3 regions of the Methylovorus sp. MP688 genome follow, and region 3 is predicted to be linked to each of the others. Evidence: predicted binding sites of a transcription regulator. Region 3 holds the regulator's gene; each other region holds the start of a gene.

Region 1 (4,209 bases), 140 kb from region 3:
TCAGCTTTCATTACCCCTCACGCCCCACCCAGCCTGCCTTGCAAGAGCTGACACTGGAGATCGCCGCTGGCGAAAACATTGCGCTGGTCGGCCCATCAGGTGCCGGCAAGACCACCTTGTTCCAGTTGCTGCTGCGCTTTTACGACACCAGCGCTGGCAGCATTACCATCAACGGGCAGGATATACGCCAGCTCAGCCTGGAAAGCCTGCGCGGCCTGATCGCCGTGGTGCCGCAAGACCCGGTGATTTTCTCGGCCAATGCCATGGAAAATATCCGCTATGGCTACCCCTATGCCACCGATGCCGAAGTGCTGATGGCCGCCAAGGCCGCCCAGGTCGATGAGTTCATCCATCGCCTGCCCAAGGGCTACGATACTTTCCTGGGCGAACGCGGCACGCGGCTGTCGGGCGGGCAACGCCAGCGTATCGCCATCGCACGTGCAATCCTCAAAAACGCCCCTATCCTGCTGCTGGATGAAGCCACCAGCGCGCTGGATGCCGAATCCGAAATCCTGGTGCAGCAAGGCTTACAGGCCGCCATGCAAGGCCGTACTACCCTCATCATCGCGCACCGCCTGGCCACGGTGCAGCAGGTGGACAGGATTATCGTCATGGATCAGGGGCGCATCGTGGAAACCGGCACGCCAGCAGAACTGCGTCAGATGGGCGGGCTCTATGCGCGTCTGGCCAAACTGCAGTTCCACGATACCGAAGCCTCTGGCAACCCGTCCCCCGCAGCCCCCACCCCTGCCGATGCCGCCAGCCTCGCTCATGAATAAGCCCTGAAGCAATGCAAGCGGGCGCGCCTGAACTTGCGCCCGCGCTGCATGCTCCCAGTGCTCATGATGACAATGCGCCATTTCTTTTCCCGCTGGCTGCTGGCTTTGTTGCTGGCCGCCGCCCTGCCAGCCCTGGCCCAGCCTTGCGATGCGGTGCTGCAGCGCTGGCAAACGGAAGAAAATGCCGTGCTGGCCGAGCTTGCACCGGTATTCCAGCAAGGTCGCGAAGATGGCACCATTCAGGTCGAACTGCGCTCGCTGCCCGACTGCGCCACTGAATTACGCCTGCAACTCCCCGCCGCCGATCTGGAACAAACCCGTCAATATCTGGAGCAAAACCCGGCCAAACGTATCCTCATGAGCGCACAAGGCTATGCCATCCCCGAGCAGACCGAAAGCGTGGTCACCATCGCGGCTAATGATGCGCACCCTGCCGATCTGAAAGCGCTGAACCAGGGGCTGGAATTCATGTATCAGCTGCTAACCCAGCTGCGCGCCCATATCCCGGATGGCCAGCAAAATCAGCAAGCCTGGCCGTTGGCCCTGCAACAATCGCAGCTGCATGCCTGCCGCCAGGGCTGGCAGGCCACCGACCTGACATCCGCCTGCCAGTGCAGGCTGCAGCAGTTATCGGCCAGTATTCCCCCGCGCCAGATGGCCCTGATTATTTACCTGCAAAAGCAGCCTTATGCCACGGCTACCGGCGCACTTGCCAGCTTCAATACACTCCAGCAATCCATCCTGCACAGCTGCCAGCTACAGCAACGCTAATCCCCAAAACCCGCCGAATCTGCGGTGGGACGCGCCCACCAGCGCGCCGGATGCCGCATCAGAAATACGGGCGGTTTGTATAGCCGCCTCGCTAAGCTACAATTCGGCGAATCATCAGCCACCTCAAGACGTCTCGAAGTGCACGCCGTTCTGTGCTCCATGCCTGAATGCATTGAGCACTGTTCTTGCTTGCATTGACTCACCATGCAGAATATCTCACCCGACAATACGATTTTATTGGCCAAAACGCGCCATATCGAAGAGCTGGAACGGCTTTCCGTCAGCATTCAGTTTGTCGAGAGCATAGGCTGGATGGTGCACCAGCTGCAGGCAGAGCGCGGTGCAAGCTGTCTTTATCTGGCCTCCGCTGGCAGCCGCTTCGCCAAAGAGCGCAGTGCCATCATTGAGCAGAACCAGATTTCGGAGTCGGCGTTTAAAGAGGCCTTGCAACGCTACCTCCATCACAACACCTCGGCAGATGCCAAACAGCTGACCCTGGTTTCGTGGATTTTGCTGGGGCTTGAGCAGCTCTTGCCCTTTCGCCACCAAGTCACCTTACTAAAAATTCCGTTCAGCGACTGCATACAGTCCTACACGCGGCTGATCGGAAGTCTGATTTCGCTCATTTTTGAAATTACCGACAATACCGTTAACAGCAAGATCTCGAGCTATCTGGTCGCGCTCTACAACCTGGTACAAGGCAAAGAATTTGCGGGGCAGGAGCGCGCCTTGGGCTCGCATCTGTTTGGTTCGGGCTACATGCAACTGGAACACCAGCACAAGCTCCTGGAGCTGATAGCGCAACAGGACCGGCATTTTGAGCTGTTCAGCCAGTTTGGCACGGATGCCTTGCGCGAAGCTTGGCGTACCACGCTGGAGACCGAAGCACACCACACACAGCGCGCTTACAGAAGCAAGTTGACCGCCGCCAAAGACCAGCAGGCACTCCAGCGCGCTGATAGCGATGCCTGGTTTGAAGCTTGCAGCACAAGGCTCACGGAGATATGGCATATCCAGTGCCGATTGGTGGCCGCCATGCACGACACCCTGAACAGCTTGAGCGAGCAGGCGCGACGGGATCTGGAAAACACGCGCTTGCATCTGGGCGAGCTGAAAGCCAGGCAAACGCCCACATCCAATGTCGACAGCACGTTTTTCAATCTGGCGATTCCGCTGGAAAGTGCATTTACCTTTTTAGCCCACGACGAGCTCACGCCCTACCCCATGGAATCCATAATTGCCTTACTGCAACAGCAATCGCAGCAACTGGCGGAAATTGAAAATGAGCTGTCGGAAACCAAAAAATCGCTGGCGGAAAGAAAGCGTATTGAACGCGCCAAAGGCCTGCTGATGAGCAAACTGGGCTTATCCGAAATGGAAGCCTACAAAATGCTGCGCAACACGGCGATGGAGCAAAATCGCAAGCTAATTGATATTGCCGAAAATATCATCTCGCTATCCGCACAAGGGCAATAGTCCGCTTCATATCATGGTGCACTTGCACACAATAAGTGCGATGCATCACAAAGTCACCTCGGCTGAAATTCAGCCCCGCCATTTATAAAATCATTAAAATTCAATAACTTAATTTTTAAAATGAAGTTGGCACACGGTTTGCTTATGTCTAGACAAAATGTCAGGCCAACGGCGGCCTAACGTTTATGCAGCAGGGCATATCCACCAGGAAACGACCTCTGCAAGCAGCAGTAATCTAGCCTCGCTGAATGCAGGCAAAGGTTAGCAAAGCAGCACATTAAACGAAGCGATTGCGCTTCCACGGATATGGACAAAGGCGTCCAGCATGTAGACAGGAAACTGTTTGCAGGCTGGACGCCTTTTTTGTTTTTGCGGTTTTGATTTTGATACTTGATGCATCATTTTTAGGGAGCAGACATGAAAAAAACACCAGATACTGCAGCAGATAACGCTACACCTGACGTCGACACCAGTCGTCGCCAGTTTTTCAAGAACGCCGCCGCCGGTGCACTGGGCGCTGCCGTCATGATGAACATGCTACCGGCAGGGTTGCGCAACCAGGCATGGGCTGCAGGCTCGGATGCTCCAGAACTCACCGAAGTCAAAATCGGCTTCATCCCGCTGACGGACTGTGCGCCTATCGTGGTGGCTGCGCAGATGGGCTTCGACAAGAAATACGGCATCAAGATCGTGCCGTCCAAGGAAGCTTCCTGGGCTGGCGTGCGCGACAAGGTGGTCAATGGCGAACTGCATGCGGCGCATGTGTTGTATGGCCTGGTGTATGGCGTGCAGATGGGCATAGGCGGTCAGCAAAAAGACATGAACGTGCTGATGACGCTGAACAACAACGGCCAGGGCATTACGCTGGCCAACCAGCTGAAGGACAAGGGCGTCACCGGTGGCGCCACGCTGAAACGCCTGCTCGACAATGAAAACCGCGATTACACCTTCGCCCAGACCTTCCCCACGGGCACCCACGCCATGTGGCTCTACTACTGGCTGGCGACTTACGGCATCCACCCCTTCCAGGATGTGAAAACCATCGTGGTACCGCCACCGCAAATGGTCGCCAACATGCGTATCGGCAATATGGATGGTTACTGCGTGGGCGAGCCATGGAATGCACGTGCCATTTACGACAAGGTTGGCTTCACCGCTGCCACCACCCAGGAAATCTGGACCG
Region 2 (4,209 bases), 120 kb from region 3:
GAACAGCGCATGGGCAAGGCAAACACGCTGTTCAACTATCTGGTGCCCGAGACGATCTTCAATGAGCACCGCGAATCCACCCGCGGTCGTGACCTCGATATTACCGGCCTCAGTTATCAGCTTCTAGATACGCAGGGACCACAACAGTGGCCGCTTAACGAGAAGGTAAGCACTGGCTTACAACGCTTATATAGTGATGGCATTTTCCCCAAACCGGATGGCCGCGCGCAATTTCATATCGCGCACTACAAGCCCACCGCCGACAAAACCGATGCGCGACAACCTTTGCATTTGCTCACCGGACGCCTGCGCGACCAGTGGCATGGCATGAGCCGCACCGGCACCGTGGCCCAGCTGTTCAACCATGTGGATGAGCCAGTGATTTCGCTCAACCAGCAGGACATGGAGCGGCACCAGATCAAGCCGGGCGACTTGGTCAAGGTCAGCAATAAACGTGGCAGCCTGACATTGCGGGCGCAACCATCCGATGAGATCCAGCCGGCGCAGAGTTTTATTCCCATGCACTGGGGCAGCCAGTTCATGAGCGGGCTGGGCTGCAATGCGCTGATGCCATCGGCGTTTGACAAATTCTCACGCCAACCCGAACTCAAGCACACCGCGGTCAAGCTGGAGAAAGTCGAGCTGCCATGGCGGATGACCGTGATGCGCAACTACCACGACATGCAGTTGTTGGAGGCGATTCGCCGCCTGCTGCCCGGTTTCGACTATGCGAGTTGTGGGCTTTATGGGCGCGGCAACGGTATGGTCGTGCTGCAAGCCGCCCACCATGCGGCCCCCGATGCCGCGGTGATAGATGCGCTGGATGCGCTGCTGGGTATGACAGAAGGCGCGCCCATGCTGAATTATCAGGATGCACGGCGTGGTATCAGCAAGCGTATTCTGGTGGAGCCCGACGCCGCGACCGGTCACCAGCAAGTCACTGGTGTGCGGCTGATAGGCGAAACCCTGGCTGCCGAGTGGCTGCGCGAAGTCATGACGGAAGGCCAGTTCAGCGATGAGCTGAGGCGCTGGGCGCTGGCGCCATTGAGTGCGCCACCCACCGGCCAGAGGAGTCGCGGCAAGATTGTATGCAATTGTCTGAATGTGGCAGAGAACGAAATTATTGATACCATACAGATGGGCGCTGATTTCATTACCCTGCAAAACAAGCTGAAATGCGGTACGCAATGCGGTTCATGCGTGCCCGAACTGAAAAAACTGGTACAACTGCACGGCAGAACTGCCGCTTAACCATAAGGACAATCCATGAAATTCGTTTACATCGGCCTGCTGCTGGCCGCCCTCACTCCCTTCGCCCATGCCGCTGATAGTGAGGCGCAAGACATCACCGGTACCACTGACAAGGGCGAGAAAGTCGTGCTGCACCCGAATGGCCGCTGGGAATTCGTGGATACGGCAAAAGCAGCTGAAGCCAAGGAAATCGCCAAGCAGTTCCCGGAAAACCAGGGCTGTCCATCCAATATGCAAGGCGGCTTCCTCGGCTTTGGTCGTTGCATTCCGCAAGGCGACAAGGATTACAACCGCGGCTCCATGAGCGGCAAGGGTCGTTAAGTTATTCCTGATACGTGCTCTTTGGAATGGCCTTCATTTTTAAAGAGCACGGTTTATTTCCTCAATCCAGCGCATACTACAAGCCAAGTTAGTCTTCACTCCCGGTGTGCGCTGGGCTGAATCAGTACCACGCTATTCCCCCACAGCCTGAAAACAGGCTCAGCAGTCGTTTGCTGGCATGGTTCATGCTGGTATTCATGGCCGTGGCAGGTCATGTTGGCCTGCCATCTGAATAAGTCCAAAAACGTTCGTGACCCAAAGATTCGTGACTCAAGACTCGTGAACTTAAGAACAGTTGTGAAGGATTCGCATGGCCATACGCGTTGCATTGCACCACAAGACCAGCTACACCTTTGATCGCCTGGTTAATCTCTCTCCGCATGAAGTACGGCTCAAGCCCGCGGCCCACGCCCGCACGCCGGTGTTGTCGTACTCGCTGACGGTAAACCCGGAAAAGCACTTCATCAACTGGCAGCAGGATCCCTACGGCAATTACATTGCACGCTTTGTGTTCCCGGAAAAAGTCACCCAGCTGGACTTCACGGTGACGCTGGTGGCCGATATGACGGTCATCAACCCCTTCGATTTTTTCGTGGAAAAATACGCCGAGCAGTTTCCTTTTGCCTATACCGAACAACTGGAATACGAACTCGCTCCCTACCTGAAAGCGGAACCGGCAGGCCCGAGGCTGGCCAAGTGGCTGGACGACACGCGCAGCCAGCTATTGGCCTCACCACTCAGCATTGCCAATTTCCTGGTGGCCATCAACCAGCGTCTGCAAGGCGATATCGGCTATCTGGTGCGCATGGAGCCCGGCGTGCAAACGCCGGAAGAAACGCTGGAAAAACGCAGTGGCTCCTGCCGCGACAGCGCCTGGCTGCTGGTGCAGATACTGCGCCACCTTGGCCTGGCTGCGCGCTTTGTCTCCGGCTATCTGATTCAGCTCACCGCCGACATCAAGGCGCTAGATGGGCCCAGTGGCACCGAGGTGGACTTCACCGATCTGCATGCCTGGACCGAAGTGTATATCCCCGGCGCCGGATGGATAGGCCTGGACCCGACCTCCGGCTTGCTGGCAGGCGAAGGCCATATTCCGCTGGCGTGTACCGCCATGCCCGCCTCGGCTGCGCCGGTAACCGGCTTTACCGACATCGCAGAAGTTACGTTTCACCATGAAATGAGTGTCACGCGCATACACGAAGACCCGCGCGTCACCAAACCCTACAGTGAAGAAGACTGGGAAAAGATAGACCAGATAGGTCAGCAGGTAGACCGTGATCTGCAAAAGCAGGATGTGCGGCTCACCCAGGGTGGGGAGCCCACCTTTGTATCGATCGATGACATGGACGGCCCCGAGTGGAACACCCAGGCCCATGGCGACAAGAAACGTGAGCTGGCAGGCAAGCTGGCGCTGCGGCTGAAAGAGCGCTTCAGTCAGGGCGGCCTGCTGCATTATGGCCAGGGAAAATGGTACCCGGGCGAGCCTTTGCCGCGCTGGGCCATCAATATGTACTGGCGTGTGGATGGCCAGCCCATGTGGAGTGATGCCTCGCTGTTTTCCAAGGATGGTCAGCCGGAGAATTACGACGTAGCCGAGGCCAGACTGTTTGCCACCAGCTTGGTGGAAACATTGGGTCTGCCCCCGGCCTGCATGATAGAAGCGTATGAGGATGTCATGCAGCAAGCCTTGCTGGAACAGCGCCTGCCGGACAATGTTGACCCCCTGCAGGCCGACCTTGGTGCCAGCGAAGAACGCAAACGCCTGGCTCAACTGCTGGAAGTGGGCCTGGGCAAAGCCGCTGGTTATGTGATTCCGCTCAAGCCGGAATCCACCAGCAAAACCACCAGCTGGCGCACCAGTAAATGGCCGCTACGCCGCGAGCATCTTTACCTGTTGAGCGGCGACTCGCCCATGGGCCTGCGCCTGCCATTAGCCTCGCTGCCATGGGTATTGCCCGACGATGTCGAGCCCGAGTTTGCGGTGGATCCCTTTGAAGCCAGAGCAGACTTGCCGGAAAAACCTCTGGCCCGCAGCAAGCCCGGCAAGGCCAGCCTGAAAAAACCGGAAGCGCGCGAGGTAGTGCACACCGCGCTGTGCGTGGAAGTCCGCGGCGGACGACTGCATGTATTCATGCCGCCCGTGTCGCGCATTGAGGATTACCTGACCCTGGTGGCGGCGGTTGAAGCCACCGCGGCCAAGCATCAGCTCAAGCTCTGGCTGGAAGGCTACCCACCTCCTCGCGACGCACGCATCAAGTCACTCAGCGTCACGCCTGACCCGGGCGTGATCGAGGTCAATATCCACCCGGCAGCGAGCTGGCAGGAGCTTGTGGGTAATGTCACCACCCTGTATGAAGAAGCCCGCCAGACCAGGCTGGGCACCGAGAAATTCATGCTGGATGGCCGCCACACTGGCACCGGCGGTGGCAACCACGCCACCCTGGGCGGCGCCACCCCGGCCGACAGTCCCATGCTGCGCCGACCGGATGTATTGAAAAGCCTGATTACCTATTGGCAAAACCACCCGGCATTGTCGTATCTGTTTTCTGGCACCTTTATCGGCCCCACCAGCCAGGCGCCCCGTGTGGATGAAGCTCGCGACGACAATCTCTACGAGCTGGCGATTGCCTTTCAGCA
Region 3 (4,209 bases):
CTACACCGGCAATGTAATCCTCACCCAGGGGACGCTGATCATCCGTGGCGATAAGCTGGTGGTGCGCGAGGACAAAGAAGGCTTTCAGCACAGCACGACCTACGGTAATCCGCAGACGCCCTCCACCTTCAAGCAAAAAATGGAAGGTAAAAACGAATATATGGAAGGCAGCGGTCAACGTATCGAGTACGATGGACGTATGGACAAGGTACAGCTCTACACCAAGGCCTGGGTTAAAAAAGGCGATGACATCGTGCATGGTGACTACATCATGTATGACGCCAATGCCGAATATGCCGAGGTGATTGGCGGTGGCAGCCAGGCAGCAACGCCTGCCACACCGACCGGGCGTGTACGTGCCGTCATTCAGCCCAAGAAAAAACCGGCTGGCACCGATGGCGCGACGGCCAATTAACCTGCCATGCTGACAATCCGTCAGTCTGGCGTGCAACACGATATACCTGAGTAAACATGAGCCAATTAATCGTAGAAGGTCTGCGCAAGAAATATAAATCCCGCACGGTGGTGCAGGATATTTCGCTGCAACTCAATAGCGGCGAAGTGGTGGGCTTGCTGGGCCCTAACGGTGCAGGCAAGACCACCAGCTTTTACATGATGGTGGGGCTGGTGGCCCTGGATGATGGCCGCATTCTGCTGGATGGCAAGGATCTGAGCCGTCTGCCCATACACCGTCGTGCGCGCCTGGGCCTCGCCTATCTGCCGCAGGAGCCCTCGATTTTCCGCAAGATGACGGTGGCCGAAAACATCATGGCGATTCTGGAGTTGCAGAAACTGGCGCCGGAACAGATGGAAAACCAGCTGGAATCGCTGCTGCAGGAACTGCATATCACGCATATCCGCAACAGCATGGCGGTCAGCCTGTCCGGCGGTGAGCGCCGTCGCGTTGAAATCGCCCGCTGCCTGGCCACCAACCCCAGCTTCATTCTGCTGGATGAGCCATTTGCCGGCATCGACCCCATCGCCGTGCTGGACATTCAGAAGATCATCCGCTTTTTGACCGAACGCAATATCGGCGTGCTGATCACCGACCACAACGTGCGGGAAACATTAGGTATTTGCGACCGCGCCTATATCGTCAATGAAGGACGCGTCTTCGCGGCAGGCAAGCCCAGCGAAATTATTCACAACGATAGCGTAAGAGAAGTGTATCTTGGTAAGGACTTCCGCCTCTAAGCACACATTTGGCGGCCCCCACGTATGAAGCAAAGCTTACAACTCAAATTTTCGCAACACCTGGCGCTGACTCCGCAACTGCAGCAGTCCATCCGTTTGTTGCAGCTATCCACGCAGGAGCTCAATCAGGAGCTGGAAACCCTACTGCAGGCGAATCCATTGCTGGAACGCGCTGACAAGATCGAAGAACCGCTGGAAATCCCCGACAACTTCATTGCGGCGCCAGTAGCCCCTGAGCCCAGCGTGGCCGCCACACCGGAGGAAGCTCCCCGCCAGGATGAATTTGGTGGCGATGACTATTTTGAATTCGGCAGCAGCAGCGGCAGCAACCGCTGGGAAGACAGCAGCTCCGGCAATGACGATGACAATGATTTCAGCTACCAGGAAGCGGTCAGCCTCAGCCTGCGCGATCATCTGCTAGGTCAGCTCAAACTGTTGCCACTGTCCGAGCGCGACCAGACCTTGTCCATGCTGCTGGTCGATACCATTACCGACGACGGTTATCTGGAGCAGTCGCTGGAAGAGCTGGCCGAGATGCTGCCACCGGAGCTCGAAATCGACATGCTGGAGTTGCAGACGGCGCTCAAGCATATCCAGAACCTGGACCCACCCGGCATAGGCGCGCGCAATCTGGCAGAATGCCTATCCTTGCAATTGCGCGCCTTGCCACCAGATACGCCTTATGTGGATCTCGCCATCAAGGTTGCCGAAACGCACTTGCCCCTGCTGGCAGCCCGCGATTACGCAAAACTGAAAAAATTGCTGGCCTGCGACGATGATGTATTGCGCGAAGTGCAACAGCTGGTGCTGCAACTCAATCCCCGCCCAGGTGGTGAATTCAGCAAAATCACGTCTGATCATTACATTCAGCATGAAATCGTGGTCAAGAAAATCAAAGGTGTCTGGCTGGCCCATCTGAACGACGAAGTCGTGCCCAAGCTGCGCATCAACCAGCTGTATGCCGGCATCCTCAAGCGCAACCGCGAAAGCTCGAGCCAATACCTGATGAGCCAGATGCAGGAAGCCAAGTGGATGATCAAGAACATCCAGCAGCGCTTCTCCACCATCCTGCGCGTTTCTCAGGCGATTGTGGATCGCCAGCGCAATTTCTTTGAGCACGGCGAGGTCGCCATGCGCCCCCTGGTGCTGCGCGAGATTGCCGATGAGCTGGGCCTGCACGAATCCACGGTGTCACGCGTTACCACGCGCAAGTACATGCTCACCCCACGCGGAGTTTACGAGCTTAAATATTTCTTTGGCAGCCATGTGGCTACCGAATCCGGGGGCGCTTGTTCCGCCACTGCCATACGCGCCCTGATCAAACAAATGGTCAGCGAAGAGAACCCGAAAAAGCCGCTGTCGGATAACCAGATCACGGATATCCTGGGTAAACAGGGCATCGTGGTTGCTCGTCGCACCATTGCCAAATACCGCGAGTCTTTGCAGATACCCGCGGCCAACCAGCGCAGATCGCTTTGATCTGCGTTTTACCTGAAGGAGTAAATCATGAACCTGCATCTCACCGGACACCATCTCGACGTTACCCCAGCCCTGCGCGAATATGTGCAGAGCAAGCTTGAGCGCGTGAGTAACCACTTCGACCATGTGATTGACGTCAAAGTCACCATGAGCGTAGAGAAGCTGGCGCAGAAAGTGGAGGCCACCATTCATGTGCCGGGTCACGATATCCATGCCGAAAGCAGCGGTGAAAACATGTACGGCGCGATTGACGCGCTGGCTGACAAGCTGGATCGCCAGGTTCTGAAGCACAAGGAAAAAGTAAGCGACCATCACAAGGCCAACGGTGCCCTCAAGCACCAGGCGGCTGCGGAATAAAGGTCTAACCGGGGACAAGGCAAAGGCGTGTTGTCTTACATATCGCCAGTCGCCTTGTCCCTGCCGAACATAAGGTAATCATATGGCTACCATCAGTGTTGCACAGCTTTACCGGGATATGCGCCGCAATCTCAAGCTCACCTGGGTTTCCGGGCTGAATGGCGGCGAAAACCTGCTCACCAGTGAAACGGTGACCAAGCCCTCGCTGGCACTGATCGGGCATCTGAATTTTGTACACCCCAACCGCGTGCAGGTGTTGGGCTGTGCTGAGATGGATTACTTGCGCAGCCTGCCCAAGCCAGAGCTCAAGAAAGCCATCCACAATCTGTTTTCCACCGACCTGGCCGCCGTTGTCGTCGCCAATGGTGAAAAACCACCCGCCGAGCTGAATGCAGCCTCGGATGATTTTCAAACCCCCTTGTTTACCTCACCCATGCGCAGCCCGGGGCTGATGGATGTCCTGAGCCATTATCTGGCGCAAGCCGTCGCCGAATCCGAGAGCTCCCATGGTGTTTTCATTGAAGTGCAGGGCTTTGGCATCCTGATCAAGGGCAACCCGGCCATTGGTAAAAGCGAGCTCGCGCTGGAACTGATTTCGCGCGGACATCGTCTGGTGGCGGATGATATTGTCGATTTCTACCGGATTGCGCCGGACCGGCTTGAAGGGCGCTGCCCCCCTATCCTGCAGGACTTCCTTGAAGTGCGTGGCCTCGGCATCCTCAACATCCGTGCCCTGTTTGGTGACAATGCCGTCAAGCCCACCAAACCGCTCGATCTCATCATTCAGCTTGAGATGGCCGATACTCTGGCGCCGCAACTGCTGGACAGGCTCAAGATCAAATCGCATCACGAAAAAATCCTGGGCGTAAAAATCCCCAAAGTCATGATTCCCGTGGCGGCCGGCCGCAATATTGCGGTGCTGGTCGAAGTCGCCGTGCGCAACCACATGCTGTTGCTGCGCGGCATTAACGGCACCAAGCAGTTCATGCAGCGCCAGCATCGCGAGATGAGCAAAGCCATGAAGCGCCAGCAGCAAGTGGAGAGCTAGCGTGGCCACCAGCAATATGCGTCTCATCATTGTCACTGGCCTTTCCGGCTCAGGCAAAAGCATTGTGTTGCGCGCTCTGGAAGACGCTGGTTTTTATTGCATAGACAATCTGCCCGCCACCTTGCTGCCGC

The links. Region 3 encodes sigma-54, which starts transcription at its own class of promoters, with help from an activator protein. Its sites were predicted from a motif close to TGGCACNNTTCCTGCT; they were not measured.
Region 1: a site for sigma-54 is predicted at 1,725-1,740, ahead of MPQ_RS01835 (nitrate regulatory protein). Genes of this name have one in related genera too.
Region 2: a site for sigma-54 is predicted at 1,747-1,762, ahead of MPQ_RS01770 (DUF2126 domain-containing protein). Genes of this name have one in related genera too.

Annotation. Positions count from the first base shown of each region.
Region 1 is NC_014733.1:364,735-368,943, reverse strand. It holds gene MPQ_RS01845 (ABC transporter transmembrane domain-containing protein) at 1-779, shown strand, start outside; gene MPQ_RS01840 (hypothetical protein) at 843-1,550, shown strand; gene MPQ_RS01835 (nitrate regulatory protein) at 1,755-3,026, shown strand; gene MPQ_RS01830 (CmpA/NrtA family ABC transporter substrate-binding protein) at 3,444-4,209, shown strand, end outside.
Region 2 is NC_014733.1:347,652-351,860, reverse strand. It holds gene MPQ_RS01780 (nitrate reductase) at 1-1,251, shown strand, start outside; gene MPQ_RS01775 (hypothetical protein) at 1,267-1,572, shown strand; gene MPQ_RS01770 (DUF2126 domain-containing protein) at 1,883-4,209, shown strand, end outside.
Region 3 is NC_014733.1:227,039-231,247, reverse strand. It holds gene lptA (lipopolysaccharide transport periplasmic protein LptA) at 1-415, shown strand, start outside; gene lptB (LPS export ABC transporter ATP-binding protein) at 472-1,194, shown strand; gene MPQ_RS01055 (RNA polymerase factor sigma-54) at 1,219-2,673, shown strand; gene hpf (ribosome hibernation-promoting factor, HPF/YfiA family) at 2,701-3,030, shown strand; gene hprK (HPr(Ser) kinase/phosphatase) at 3,113-4,078, shown strand; gene rapZ (RNase adapter RapZ) at 4,095-4,209, shown strand, end outside.